DNA from 2 places in the Arthrobacter sp. UYP6 genome. Region 1 is predicted to be linked to the other one. Evidence: predicted binding sites of a transcription regulator. Region 1 holds the regulator's gene; the other holds the start of a gene.

Region 1 (7,099 bases):
CTGGAACGTGTGGTGTTGGCAGGGCTGTGGAGCGAAGGAACAGCTGCCGACGCCGAGAACTCCCTGCAGGAACTGGCAGCCCTCGCCGAGACGGCAGGCTCCGAGGTCCTGGACAGCATCATCCAGCGGCGGCTGAAGCCGGACCCGGGCACCTTCCTGGGCTCGGGCAAGGCCCAGGAGCTCAAGGACATCGTGATGGCCACGGGTGCGGACACCGTCATCGTGGACAGCGAACTGGCTCCTTCACAGCGCCGCGGACTGGAAGACATCGTCAAGGTCAAGGTCATTGACCGCACGGCATTGATCCTGGACATTTTTGCCCAGCATGCCAAATCCCGCGAGGGTAAGGCCCAGGTGGAACTGGCCCAGCTTGAATACCTGCTGCCGCGCCTGCGTGGCTGGGGCGAATCCATGTCCCGCCAGGCCGGCGGCCAGGTCGGCAGCGCCAGCGCCGGCATGGGTTCCCGCGGTCCAGGTGAAACCAAAATTGAACTGGACCGGCGGAAGATCCGCACCCGGATGGCAAAGCTGCGTCGCGAAATTGCGGATATGAAGCCTGCGCGGGAGACCAAGCGCGCCAACCGGCAGCGCAACCAGGTTCCCTCGGTGGCCATTGCCGGCTACACCAACGCCGGCAAGTCCTCGCTGCTGAACCGGCTCACGGATGCCGGTGTCCTGGTGGAGAACGCCCTGTTCGCCACCTTGGATCCCACCATCCGCAAGGCACAGACCGAAGACGGCATCGGCTACACCCTGGCGGACACCGTCGGGTTTGTGCGGTCCCTGCCGACGCAGCTTGTGGAGGCCTTCCGCTCCACGCTGGAAGAAGTGGCGGACGCGGACCTGATCCTGCACGTCGTGGATGCCTCCCATCCTGACCCGGAGGGTCAGATCGCTGCGGTCCGCACCGTGCTGACCGATGTCGATGCCCGTAAGATTCCGGAAATCATTGTGCTGAACAAGGCCGATGCTGCGGATCCGTTTGTGCTGGAACGGCTGCGGCAGAAGGAACGCCGCCATGTGGTGGTCTCCGCCCGCACCGGCGAAGGCATCGACGAACTCCTGCAGGCCATCTCCGAAGGCATTCCCCGCCCCGCGGTGGATTTGACACTGATGGTGCCCTACGAGCGCGGGGACGTGGTGTCACGGCTACATAGCCCGGACACCGAAATCCTCTCCGTGGACCATTCCGAAACCGGAACCCGGCTGCACGTCATGGTCCGCGAAGGCCTCGCTGCTGAACTGGAGCCGTTCGTCACCCATGAGTAAAGACACCACCGGCGAAGTCCTGGAACTGCTGGACACCGCCGTTGCCGGCATGGGTGGACAAAACCGCCCGGGCCAGCATGAAATGGCCCGGCAGGTCACGCAGGCCATTGATGAGGGCCAGCACCTGCTGGTCCAAGCCGGCACCGGAACCGGCAAGTCCCTGGCCTATCTGGTGCCGCTGATCCATCACGCGCTGGAGAGCACCAAGCCCACGCTCGTGTCCACCGCCACGCTGGCCCTGCAGTCCCAGATTGTGGGCCGGGACCTGCCCCGGCTGCTCAAGACGCTCAAGCCCAAGCTGCCCCGGGACGTTGACGTGGCGCTGCTCAAGGGCCGCAGCAACTATGTCTGCCTGCACAAGACCGGCGGAGGATTCCCGGAAGAGGAAGATCCCGCCGGGGCTCTCTTCACCCTGGGCGATGACCACGGTGTGGCCCACCCCGCGCCCGCTCCCACCTCCGCCATGGGTCGTGAAGTGATGCGGCTGCGCGAGTGGGCCGAGGAAACGGACACCGGTGACCGGGATGATCTGGTGCCCGGTGTCAGCGACCGTGCCTGGCGGCAGGTGTCGGTGACCTCCATGGAGTGCCTCGGCGCGCAGAAATGCCCGGTGGCCGCAGAGTGCTTCAGCGAGCGGGCCCGCGCCTCCGCCGCAGTGGCCGACGTCGTTATCACCAACCACGCGATGCTGGCCATTGCCGCCTTTGAGGGTCTGGCCGTGCTGCCGGATTATGACGTGGTGGTGATCGATGAGGCCCACGAACTGCAGGACCGGGTCACCGGTGCTGTCACCGGACAGTTGTCCGGGACGGTTGTCACCGCCGCCGTGACAGCTGCGCGCAAGCACACCTCCGCCAGCGTGGAGGAACTGGCACAGGCGGCACGAGCCTTCGAGAAGTCCCTGGAGAATATTCCCTCCGGCCTGCTGGCCAGCGGACTGAACGAAGAGCAGGAACAGGCGGTGGGCCGGATCCGTGAAGCCTGCCGGGTGGCACTTTCCGATTCCAAGCCCGAGCCTGGCGAAACCGCCGACGGCGGCCGCCAGACGGCGCGCTCCCGGCTGATGGCTGTGCTGACCGTCTGCGAACGGCTGGTGTCGGCTCCGGCCGCCGGTGAGGTGATCTGGGCTTCGAGGCCCAGCTCCTTCTCGCCGTCGGGCGGGTTCTCACCGCCGGATGAAACTGCTCCGGCCACGTTGAACGTTGCGCCGCTGTCCGTGGCAGGACGGCTGCGGGAAGGGCTCTTCGACGGCCACACGGTGGTCCTGACCTCGGCCACCCTGGCCATCGGCTCCGAATTTGGCCCGGTTGCCGGAGCCCTGGGCCTGCTTGGTCCCGGAGCTCCATCGTGGACCGGAACCGACGTCGGCAGTCCCTTCGACTATCCACGCCAGGGTGTCCTTTACGTGGCCAAGGACCTGCCCAAGCCTGAGCGGGGCACCTCCGAAGCGCAGCTGGATGAGATTGAAGCGCTGCTTCGGGCTTCCAACGGCGGCGCCCTGGGTTTGTTCTCCTCGCGCCGGGCAGCCGAGGACGCGGCGGATGCCATGCGCGGCCGGGTGGACTTTCCCATCCTGTGCCAGGGGGAATCCTCTATGTCCTCACTCGTGAAGCAGTTCTCGGAGGAACCCGACACCTGCCTTTTCGGCACGATGTCCCTCTGGCAGGGCGTGGACGTTCCGGGGGCCGCCTGCCGGCTCGTACTGATCGACCGCATACCCTTTCCCCGCCCGGATGATCCCCTGATGACCGCACGCACCCGTGCGGTGGCCAAAGCCGGGGGCAACGGCTTCATGTCCGTCGCTGCCACCCATGCTGCAGTGCGTCTGGCCCAGGGCGCCGGCCGGCTCATCCGTGCCTCCGGGGACCGCGGCGTGGTCGCCGTCCTCGACTCACGGCTGGCCACGGCACGCTACGGGGGCTTCCTGCGCGCGGCGCTGCCGCCCTTCTGGTCCACCACCGACCGCTCAGTGGTGCTCTCGGTGCTGGGACGCCTGGCTGAGCAATCGGCGGCCGAGGAGCTCACAGCGCAGAAGCAGGGCGCACGGAAGTAGGCGCTGGGAAGTCGACAGGCACAAGAAGAAGGCAGCAGATACGCAAATGGCGGCCGGAAGAAATTCCGACCGCCATTTTTGTTGTCCGGGAGCGCTCCAATGGCCCCTGCTGGAAAGCCCCCGCTGGAGAGCCCCCGCTAGAGCGAACGCATCACCGAGACAACTTTGCCCATGATGACGGCGTGATCGCCCACGATGGGCTCGTAGCGGGTGTTCTGGGGCAGCAGCCAGGTGTGGCCGTTGCGCTGCCGGAAGGTCTTGACCGTGGCCTCGTCATCAAGCAGAGCGGCCACGATGTCACCGTTCTCGGCTGTTGGCTGCCGGCGGACAACCACCCAGTCGCCGTCACAGATGGCGGCGTCCACCATGGAGTCTCCCGAGACCTTGAGCATGAAGAGGTCGCCGTGGCCCACCAGCTGGCGGGGCAGCGGCATGATGTCCTCCACGACCTGCTCGGCCAGAATCGGACCGCCGGCGGCAATACGGCCTACCAGGGGGACCATGGCGGTGTCCACGGAGGTGGAAAGTTCGGTTACTGATGCCAGTGCCGGCGCCGGAGTGGCGGCGTTGGCCCCGTCCGTGGACAGACGGTCGGAGGCGGCGGGCGCGGGCTGTCCGCTGGCTGCGGCTCCGTCCTCCGCCGCCTCAGGGGTTCCCGCGTTGCCGTCGCGAAGCATCAGGGGGATGAGGATCTCCATGGCACGGGGACGCTTGGGGTCGCGGCGGATGTAGCCGAGCTTCTCCAGCTGCATGAGCTGATGGGTGACGCTGGAAAGGCTGGCCAGACCTACGGTGTCTCCGATTTCCCGCATGGTGGGCGGGTACCCGTTGGTGCTCACAGACCGCTGGATCATTTCCAGGACGGTTTTCTGCCGAGGAGTGAGCCCCTTGGCACGCGCACGGGTGCCTGCGGCAGCTGGCTTGTTGGTGCTGTCTTCGGAAGCAGTCCTGCGGGCCACGTGGGGTTCCCTTCGGGTCAGCTGGTCCGGGCGTTGCCGGAGCTGGTCGGTAAATGGTCGATCGGGTAAAAGGCGGAACCGGAACGCTGTGCAAGCCGTGCCGGCGGTTATGTCAGAGGTAGCTGGTTCAGTGGTGCTGACGAACCGATCCGGAGCTCACGCTCCGGGAGCGGCCCGACCAAAACCGGGTAAACCTCTCCCTCGTCCTCAACGCTAAGGGAGCGGAGCAACGTTTTCAAACATTTGTTCGAGCGAGTCTCGACTTTGTTAGTAGATAGGTGCTAGAAATGAGTCAGCAAGAGTCGAACATACTTTCGAGAAGTCGCCAACGACGGCGTCCGGGTATGTCGAATAGCTTCCAATCGTTCGAATATGGCTTCGGGTTTTCCTCGTTGCAATCGAACCGGAAAGGTGTTGTTATGCCCACCCAGACAGTCCTTCCTTCCCTGCATGCCGGGGTTGCCCCGCTCCTTCCGTCGGAAGCCTTCGCATCCACTGGCCCGGAGAGCTCCACTGGTCCGGAGAGCCGAGAAGCCGCTTTGCCAGGTTCGCCTTTGCCGTCTTCCACCGTGCCGGGGGAACGGCGCGGGTTGCGCCTGACCCGCAGGGGCCGGCTCGTCTTTATTGGTCTGCCGCTGATGCTCACCGCCGCTGCAGCACTCACTGTTCTGGGTTTCTTCACCGCCCCGGCCATGGCATCCAGCGGTAGCCCCGAGGTAACCCGGACCGTTCAGGTCAGTGTGGCTGCCGGGGAAACGCTGTGGGGACTGGCCCAGGAATTTGCCCCGGAGCGTGATCCGAGGGACGTCATAGCCGACATTATGGAACTCAACAACCTCACTGAGGCCCGGATCCCCGTCGGCGCGCAGTTGTACGTGCCGGTCCAAGGCTGAGGATTCGGCCTGACCTGGGCAGCGCTTCGTTCCGACCCCACTAGGCGTGGGGTCCCAGCCACCCGGGACGCTCAACTCTCTCCGCTGAGTTCGCATCATCCACGGAGTTCCTGCAGCTGCTCCCGGTAGCCGCATCCTGCAGCCGCTCCCTGTAGCTGAATCATGTAGTCGCCTTTCGCAGCCGCAGAGTCCCGACACAGGTGCCCCTGCTTACGGCTGTTCCAGCCAATTGGGCACGCAACTCACCGCCGCTGGCTAACACGGCGTAACAACGCTTCCTGCGCGGCGGGGGATTCTTCCCGCTCCGCCTTCGAGTCTTAAGCTGTACAGGTGACTGAACAGCTGGAAAGACTGAACCGACTTCCCCTGCGCGACGATCTCCGCGGCCTAACCCCCTACGGAGCCCCGCAGCTGGATGTGCCCATCCTGTTAAACGTCAACGAGAACACCCATGGCCTGCCGGAGCCGGTGCGCAAGGCCATTGCACTGTCCGTAGAGCATGCGGTGGAAGGCCTTAACCGCTATCCGGACCGGGAGTTCACGGAGCTGCGTGAACGGCTGGCCGCATACCTTGGCCACGGACTCGGCGCTGACAATATCTGGGCGGCCAATGGATCCAACGAGGTTCTGCAGCAGATCCTTCAAGCCTTCGGTGGCCCGGGACGCACGGCCATGGGTTTCCCTCCCACCTATTCCATGTACCCGCTGCTGGCCAGCGGCACCGGCACCCGCTACCTCAAGGGCACACGCAGCGATGACTTCGAGCTCACGGCGGAGTCCGCAGCAGAACAGGTACGCACCCACGCGCCGAACATCGTCTTCCTGTGCACACCCAACAATCCCACGGGCACCGCGCTTTCACTGGACGTGATCGAAGCCGTCTATGAGGCCGGCGCCGCGTCTCAGACAATCGTGATCGTGGATGAGGCCTACGCCGAGTTCTTCCACGCCGGAACCCCCAGTGCGCTGCAGCTGCTGCCCGGCCGGGAGCGACTGATCGTCTCGCGGACCATGAGCAAGGCCTTCGCGCTCGCCGGAGCCCGGGTGGGCTACATGGCGGCAGCCCCCGAAGTCGCCGACGCACTGCGCCTGGTCCGGCTGCCTTACCACCTTTCAGCAATCACGCAGGCCACTGCCAACGCAGCCCTGGAACACGCCGATGCACTGCTCGCCAACGTGGAGGCCATCAAAGTCCAGCGTGACCGCATTGTTTCGGAGCTGCTCGTCCTGGACCTCAAGCCCGCACCGTCGGACGCCAATTTCGTGTTCTTCGGCGGGATGGAGCACCCCCATGTTGTCTGGGAAGGGCTGTTGGAGGCAGGCGTACTGGTGCGCGACGTCGGAATCCCGGGCTACCTGCGGGTTACCGCGGGCACCGAGCCTGAGACCAGTGCCTTCCTGTCCCGGCTCCGCGAGCTGCTGGCCGCCGGCATTCGGTAGCCCTGGCCGGTAGCCCTGGCCGGTAGCCCTGGCCGGTAGCCCTGGCCGGTAGCCCCGGCACGTTCCACCGCGCGGTAGCCCTTCCGGGGGCCACACCGCCGCGGAACCTCTCCGGCGGGCAGCCACTAAACTGTTAGCAGAGACCATCTTCTTTCAAAGGAAAACCATGACTGTGGAGACCACCACCGGACGCACGGCCCGGATCGAACGGGTGACCAGTGAATCGTCTGTGGTAGTGGAGCTGGACCTGGACGGAACGGGCCAGTCCAGCATCAGCACATCTGTGCCGTTCTACGACCACATGCTGACGGCTCTGGCCAAGCACTCCCTGATGGATCTCACGGTCCAGGCCACCGGTGACACCCATATCGATGTCCACCACACCGTCGAGGACATTGCCATCAGCATTGGCGAGGCGCTGAAGACCGCGCTCGGTAACAAGGCCGGCATCCGCCGTTTCGGCGAGGCCACGGTTCCGCTGGACG
Region 2 (7,099 bases), on a different contig from region 1:
CGGTCGATTCCGCATTCATTGACGCTGTCCTCAAGGAGCTTCTGGCCGGTGAGAGCGGGCTGGCTTAGGCCGAGGTTCCACCTGTCGCTGCTGTCTATTCTCGGCCTTCCGGACGGGGCGCCGCGGGTTCTTTATGTGGGTGGCGCTCCGTACCGGAACACTGGCGATGTTGGTCGGCGGGCTCCTGGGAGGCAAAATCCGATAACTTGTTGGGCGCCGTCTGGCCTGCCCACCTCTCTTAGGACCAGCCTCTCTTAGGAGGACCCACCATGCGTGCCAAATAGAAACAGCCCCTGATCCAGTGTTTCCACTAGCCAGAGGCTGTTTTCATGTTGGTGGGCGATACTGGGTTCGAACCAGTGACCTCTTCGGTGTGAACGAAGCGCGCTACCACTGCGCCAATCGCCCCCTGTGCCGCTGTCATTTCCATAACTGCAACGTGTAAAGATGCTAGCCCAGATCGCCGCTGGCTCCAAACCGGTCAACGACGGCCGGTGCCGCCGTCGTCCCGCCGTCGTCCATGCACCCAGACTTTCTTCCCCGCGCTGGGGCCCGGGGTCGCCCGGGGTCGCCCGGGCGACTGCCATAACGGAGCGGCCATTTAGCCGGCAGCCTGCAATCAGGAGTAAGCACGGACGTAACGCGCAGATCAACCAGCGGCAGGAAGTGCAGGCCGGCCCAGTATCTTGGGCAGCGTCTGACCACGCTGCCAACTGATCCGACCTCTCCCCCTCCCGCCTGCTGGGCCGTTGAGCGCACTACGGAAGGTAATACGCACCGATAAGGGCCTCGACGACGGGACGCCCGGGTACCGGATGATCCGCAGCACCAGGCGTTCACCTGCTGCTTTACCACGGAACGCCCCATGATCGGACCACTTCCGGACCCCAGGCCCGATTGGACGAAATACGAATAGTCCTATAGAGTTTTTCTTCGTTGGAAAGCGGGAGTTCGCCGCGAAAAGCGAAAGCGATTCGGGACGGAATACCTCAACTTTTACAGCATGCGGACGTAGCTCAGCTGGCTAGAGCACCACCTTGCCAAGGTGGATGTCGCGGGTTCGAATCCCGTCGTCCGCTCGCAAGTCACTGTACAAGCCGGTTGATCCTAACCGGTCGGCCTATGCTTATGCTGCGGTCACGGTGGGGTGGCCGAGAGGCGAGGCAGCGGCCTGCAAAGCCGTATACGCGGGTTCGAATCCCGTCCCCACCTCCACAGAGGATTTGCAAGCCCTTTGGGCGCGATTGGCGCAGCGGTAGCGCGCTTCCCTGACACGGAAGAGGTCACTGGTTCGATCCCAGTATCGCGCACTACAGTTTGGCGCCTTGGTGCACAACTGTGTTTTTGCGGACGTAGCTCAGCTGGCTAGAGCACCACCTTGCCAAGGTGGATGTCGCGGGTTCGAATCCCGTCGTCCGCTCTCTTGACCGCATCGGGTCACCTCCGGGAGATCTGATGTTTCAAGCGCGATTGGCGCAGCGGTAGCGCGCTTCCCTGACACGGAAGAGGTCACTGGTTCGATCCCAGTATCGCGCACGGACAACTTCCGGTTGTCTTGTTTTTGCGGACGTAGCTCAGCTGGCTAGAGCACCACCTTGCCAAGGTGGATGTCGCGGGTTCGAATCCCGTCGTCCGCTCGCACAGTTGCTCTTCGGAGCAGCATTCAGATGGAGCAGGCCATTTATCTGGCCTGCTCCTTCTGCGTTTAAGTCGGTCGCCGCTACGTGAGGTATTGGCCACATCGCGGGCTTTGGCGGCAGCGGGGGCTGGCAACTGTTGGTCGATGATGAACGACGGCGAGGGTGATCTCGCTAACGACTGCGGCGCCGGTAGCGGTCTCGCTAGCGACGCTGGCGATGACGGTAGCGGTCTCGCTAGCGGCGGCGACGGCGGCGGTGATCTCGCCAACAACGGCGACTGTAGCTCCGCCCTCCCCTGGCCGGTTGCCCGCGTTCCTCCTCCACAGACATGGATGAGCGCCCGAAGGCCGAATGTTCTCCACAAAATTCGAAACTACTTTCGAATATGACGGCCGTTACTGAGATTCTTGGGTTATGGAAGATGATCTGCAAGACCGGACCCTTGGCCGGGCGCATACCGTTCCGGCGGACGATCCATCGCTCCGTTCAACTGGCCTTGAGTCTGATTTCTCTCCTTCCACCGGCCGTTCCGACTCGCCGAATGCGGCACTGCGCACCCTCGTTTCCAGCGTGCAAGTCATTGTGCACGACCTCAATGAACAAATTCCCCTCCTTTCTTCAGCGGAACTGATCTCCCTCGCAGCGGATGTCGAGGCACTTTCCCGTATTGTCGATCACCTGCAGATAGCCGCGGCCGCTGGCGTCGACCGGGCACGGATATGCTCCGCCATCACCGATTCCTGGACCATTTCCTCCGGAGAGGTCCAGCAGGAATATAAGAACACCGCCGAATATCTGCGCCACCGGCTTCGGATCAGCAGCAGGGAAGCGTGGAGACGGGTTCGTCTTGGTTCTTCACTTACATCCTCAACAGGCATTTCCGGCCAAAAAATCGTACCGGAGTTTGCGGTAGTGGCAGCGTCCGCGGCGCAAGGCCAGCTGTCGGGCGAAGCAGCGCAACTGATCAGTATGGCATTGAAGCGTGTCCAGGGATGCGGTACCCGGGAGGACCGCGCTGCCATGGAAACCGCGTTGACTGAAGTGGCTGTCAGTCAGGATCTGGATGCACTCAATGTGGTTGCCCATGCCTGGATCAACCACCTCGATCCGGACGGAACTGAACCGTCTGAGCAGCAAAAGGCCGAGCTGCAGGGCCTGTTTATCCGCCGGAAGTACCGTGGGCTGCATCGGCTGGACATTTTTGCCTCCGAAGACCAATTCGAGACCCTTATGACGGCGCTGTCGCCTGAGGCTAACCCGCGGACCGGCGGAACAGCGTCTGCAGAGGGCACCTGCGCAGACGTTGAGGGCAAGGAACGTGCTGTTCCCGCTGATCCCCGCAGCTATCCGCAGAAGTGCTTGGACGGCTTGGTGGCCTCCTGCCGGATGGCCCTCGCCGCCGGCCAGCTCCCTGCCAGCGGCGGGTCCAAACCGCAAGTCCTTGCTGTCATTCCCTATGACCAGCTAAGCGACCGCCTCAAGAGGACAACCAGAATGCGCCCGACTAGTTTCCCCGGCACAAACGGGATGCACGGCACAACCGGTTCACCACCAGACGAGTCCTGGATGTCCGCCTCGGCTCGGGATGAGAGTGAGGCAGGTGCGGGAAGGACACCTGCGGACAGGACTCCGGAAGGCGGAATACTGGCTTTCTCCGGGCCCGTTCCGGCTCGCCAGATCCGCCGCATCGCCTGTGACGCGGACATTATCCCGGTAGTCCTCAGCGGGGAGGGCCGCATTCTCGACGTTGGAACTGCCGCCCGCTATTTTCCGCCGTATCTGAGGAGGGCACTTGTTGCCAGGGATCGGGGGTGCGCTTTCCCCGGCTGCACCGCGCCTGCCCCTTGGTGCGAAGCCCACCACATCGAGTATCACTCCCATGGAGGGACCACCAGCACGGACAACGGCGTGCTCCTGTGCGGATTCCATCATCATCTGATCCATCGGGAGAAGTGGCGGATCACAGTTCGGCGCGGGTCCCCTTGGTTCACACCACCCACCTATGTGGATCCCTTCCAAGCGCCACTAAAAAACACCTACTTTCATCCCCTCCGCCCACATCGGCAAAGGGCATAGAACCGGCACAGGCACGGAACAGCCGCCGGCGCTGGCGACGCTGTGCCCACACCGACCCGAGCGAACGATCAAGAAATCCGATAGCTCCGGTTCTTGGCCCTTATACTCAGGGGGCTTACCATTGACGGTGAACGGGAAACGTTTGGTTTCCCCTGCGTAAAGGAGGTGGTCCATGTCTTTATTTGACGGGCTCAAGGGCAAGGCCGGAGAGCTGAAGGACAAGGCGACCGAGCTTGTGGGCGAGAATGCCGACAAGATCAAGGGCGGCATCGATCAAGCAGGGAAATTCGCCGATGAGAAGACCGGCGGAAAGTACTCTGACAAGATCGACGGCTTCCAGAACAAGGCCTCGGAAGCGGTAGACAAGGTCGACCGCAAGCAGGGGCCCGACACGGGAACCGAACCCGGAACGACTCCTCCGGCCGTATAAGCTTCAGAGCACGACAGAAGGGTCCCGGTACCGCCTCGCGGCAGTACCGGGACCCTTCGTCATCGAGTGCCGTGTCGTCAAGAGCCGTGTCGTTGTTAGGTGCCGTGTCGTTGTTAGGTGCCGTGTCGTTGTTAGGTGCCGCGCGGTCGTTAAGTGCCATGCCGGCGAAGACCCCGGTGGTCCTACAGCCGCTGGTCGAAGCTCGCCTAACTAGCAGCCGCTCCCGGGAGGCACCAATGGCCCACCTCCGCGGTGAAGTCCGGTGACAGACTATGCAGCTTCTCCGGTCTGGCCTTCGCGTGCCAGAGCAGTGAGGCGGGACACGGCCCGGAAGTACTTCTTCATGTATCCGCCGTTCATCATTTCCTCGGTGAAGAGCTGATCAAACGGAACGCCGCTGGCAAGGATGGGAACGTCCTTGTCGTAGAGCCGGTCGGCAAGGACCACAAAACGCAAGGCAACCGACTGCTCGGTGATGGTGTCCACGTTATGCCAGGACACGGCGTCGATCCCGTCAATGAGCTGACGGTACCGGCTCGGATGAACGCTGGAGAGATGATTGATGAGGGTGCTGAAATCGTCGTCGGCAACCACCTTGCCGGTGAACTCCGCGGCCACGCGGCTCTCAAGTTCCTCCTCACTGACGGGATCCGGAGACTGCGGCAGACCGCGATGGCGGTAGTCCTCCCCATCGATGCGCACAACATCGAACTGGTCGGCCAGGACCTGGATCTCGCGCTGGAAATCAACGGCAGCAAACCGTCCTTCGCCCAAAGAACCCGGCAGGGTGTTGGAAGTGGCAGCAAGCTTGACGCCGGCGTCGGCCAGTTCCCGCATCAGGCGGGACATCAGGACAGTGTCCCCGGGATCGTCGAGTTCAAACTCGTCAATGCATACAAGCTTGTACGTGCTCAGAGCATCCACGGTCTTGCGGAAGGACAGGGCGCCCACAAGGTTCGTGTACTCCACGAACGTGCCAAAGGCCTTGGGCCCCTCGACTGAATGCCACAAGGAGGCAAGGAGGTGGGTCTTGCCAACACCGAACCCGCCGTCCAGATAGAACCCTGCTTTGGACTCGGGCTTCTTCGCACCAAAGAGCTTCCTCAGACCCGTGGGCTCAGGCACATCGACGGCAACGGCAAAGTTCCGCATGGCGCTAACTGCCTGCGCCTGTGACGGTTGCGAGGGATCCGGACGGTAGCTGTCAAAGGAAACTTCGCCGAAGCGGGGTGAGGGGTAGAAGCCCTTCAGCAGTTCGTCGGTCGAGACCCGGGGAGTCCGCTCTGCAAGGTGCTCCGCTTGTGCCACTGTGCGCAATCCGTCCATCCGATGTAAGAGGTATGTAAACAACAATAAAAGGTGCCAGAGGGTCCCACGGGAATGCGGTCAGTGGTACCGGTCTGCCGCCGACAAAATGCCGCCGTTGCAACGATACGCCAACAGAACGCAACCACTGGTCCGGGGACGCCTTGCTCCAACCGGGAAAGACCTGTAAGCCCGCAGGAAGTTTTCACCGGCGCACATCGTTAGGCTAGAGGTAAGCACGTGCCGCCGCTTTTGCGTTCGGCAACAGACAATCCGACACCGAAAGAGGCCGCGTACATGTCGATTGCCCCTGACACCGCATCCAAGTTCACCGAATATGCCCATCCCGAACGACTCGTTTCCACACAGTGGCTGGCCGACAACCTCGGAACCGACGGTCTGGTGGTCTTGGAGTCCAACGAGGACATCCTGCTGTATGACACGGGACATATCCCGGGCGCCCGGAAAATTGACTGGCACACAGACCTGAACGACGCCGATACCCGCGACTTTGTGGACGGCGAAGCTTTCGCTGATCTCATGTCCCGCAAGGGCATCACCCGCGATTCCACCGTGGTGATCTACGGGGACAAGTCCAACTGGTGGGCCGCCTACGCCCTGTGGGTCTTCACCCTGTTCGGCCACGAGGACGTCCGCCTGCTCGACGGCGGCCGGGATAAGTGGATCGCCGAAGGCCGCGAACTGACCGAGGCAAAGCCCGAGGTGTCGCGCACCGATTACCCCGTCGTCGAACGCAACGACGCACCCATCCGCGCCTATCTGCCCGATGTCCTGGCCCATCTCGGCAAGGGACCACTGATCGATGTCCGCTCCCCCGCGGAATACACCGGCGACCGGACGCACATGCCCGATTACATGGACGAAGGCGCTATGAAGGGCGGACACATTCCCACCGCTGCCTCCGTGCCGTGGAGCAAGGCCGCTGCAGACGACGGAACCTTCCGCACCCGCTCCGAACTCGAGGCCCTGTATCAGGATCAGGCAGGCCTTCGGGAGGGCGACGACGTCGTTGCCTACTGTCGGATCGGTGAGCGTTCCAGCCATACTTGGTTTGTACTCAAGCACCTGCTCGGATTTGACTCCGTCCGCAACTACGACGGTTCCTGGACCGAATGGGGCAACGCCGTGCGCGTTCCGATCGTCAAGGGCGAAGCCCCCGGGGACGCCCCGGCTGCACGTTAGGCAGCGCAGCAATTAACAAAATTCACCAGCACCACAGCGGAAAGCCGAAGCACATGAGCACCTCAGCACCCACCACCGTCCCGGCACAGCTTGCCGAAATCATCGAGGACTTTCAGGCCCTCGAAGAAGCTGAGCGGCTGGAGCTGCTTTTGGAGTTCTCGCGGACTCTTCCGGACCTGCCGGAGCGGCTCGCAGACCGGCCGGAACTGCTCGAGCAGGTAGTGGAATGCCAGTCGCCGCTGTTCCTGACCATCGAAGTGGACGACTCCCCCGAACGGCGCGTTCAGCTTTTCTTCTCGGCACCGCGCGAAGCGCCGACAACACGCGGGTTCGCCAGCGTCCTGCACGAGGGCCTCAACGGCCTCTCCACAGCAGAAATCCTCGCCGTTCCGGCTGACGTTCCTGACCGGCTGGGCCTGACCCGGGCCATCACTCCGCTGCGGAT

What was found. The regulator LexA, encoded in region 1, represses DNA repair genes until DNA is damaged. The targets are predictions, from matches to a motif close to TCGAACANNTGTTCGA.
Region 2: ABIB35_RS12915 (HNH endonuclease signature motif containing protein) is a predicted target of LexA. The motif match lies at 2,008-2,023, and genes of this name have one in related genera.

What each region holds. Positions count from the first base shown of each region.
Region 1 covers NZ_JBEPPM010000007.1:128,620-135,718, forward strand. Annotated here, with positions in the region: gene hflX (GTPase HflX) at 1-1,269, shown strand, start outside; gene ABIB35_RS08085 (ATP-dependent DNA helicase) at 1,262-3,322, shown strand; gene lexA (transcriptional repressor LexA) at 3,460-4,176, opposite strand; gene ABIB35_RS08095 (LysM peptidoglycan-binding domain-containing protein) at 4,836-5,174, shown strand; gene ABIB35_RS08100 (histidinol-phosphate transaminase) at 5,505-6,614, shown strand; gene hisB (imidazoleglycerol-phosphate dehydratase HisB) at 6,781-7,099, shown strand, end outside.
Region 2 covers NZ_JBEPPM010000014.1:84,184-91,282, reverse strand. Annotated here, with positions in the region: gene ABIB35_RS12955 (alpha/beta fold hydrolase) at 1-68, shown strand, start outside; tRNA gene ABIB35_RS12950 (tRNA-Val) at 334-408, opposite strand; tRNA gene ABIB35_RS12945 (tRNA-Gly) at 1,006-1,079, shown strand; tRNA gene ABIB35_RS12940 (tRNA-Cys) at 1,142-1,215, shown strand; tRNA gene ABIB35_RS12935 (tRNA-Val) at 1,239-1,310, shown strand; tRNA gene ABIB35_RS12930 (tRNA-Gly) at 1,347-1,420, shown strand; tRNA gene ABIB35_RS12925 (tRNA-Val) at 1,465-1,536, shown strand; tRNA gene ABIB35_RS12920 (tRNA-Gly) at 1,564-1,637, shown strand; gene ABIB35_RS12915 (HNH endonuclease signature motif containing protein) at 2,055-3,716, shown strand; gene ABIB35_RS12910 (antitoxin) at 3,889-4,146, shown strand; gene zapE (cell division protein ZapE) at 4,417-5,454, opposite strand; gene ABIB35_RS12900 (sulfurtransferase) at 5,749-6,654, shown strand; gene ABIB35_RS12895 (SufE family protein) at 6,708-7,099, shown strand, end outside.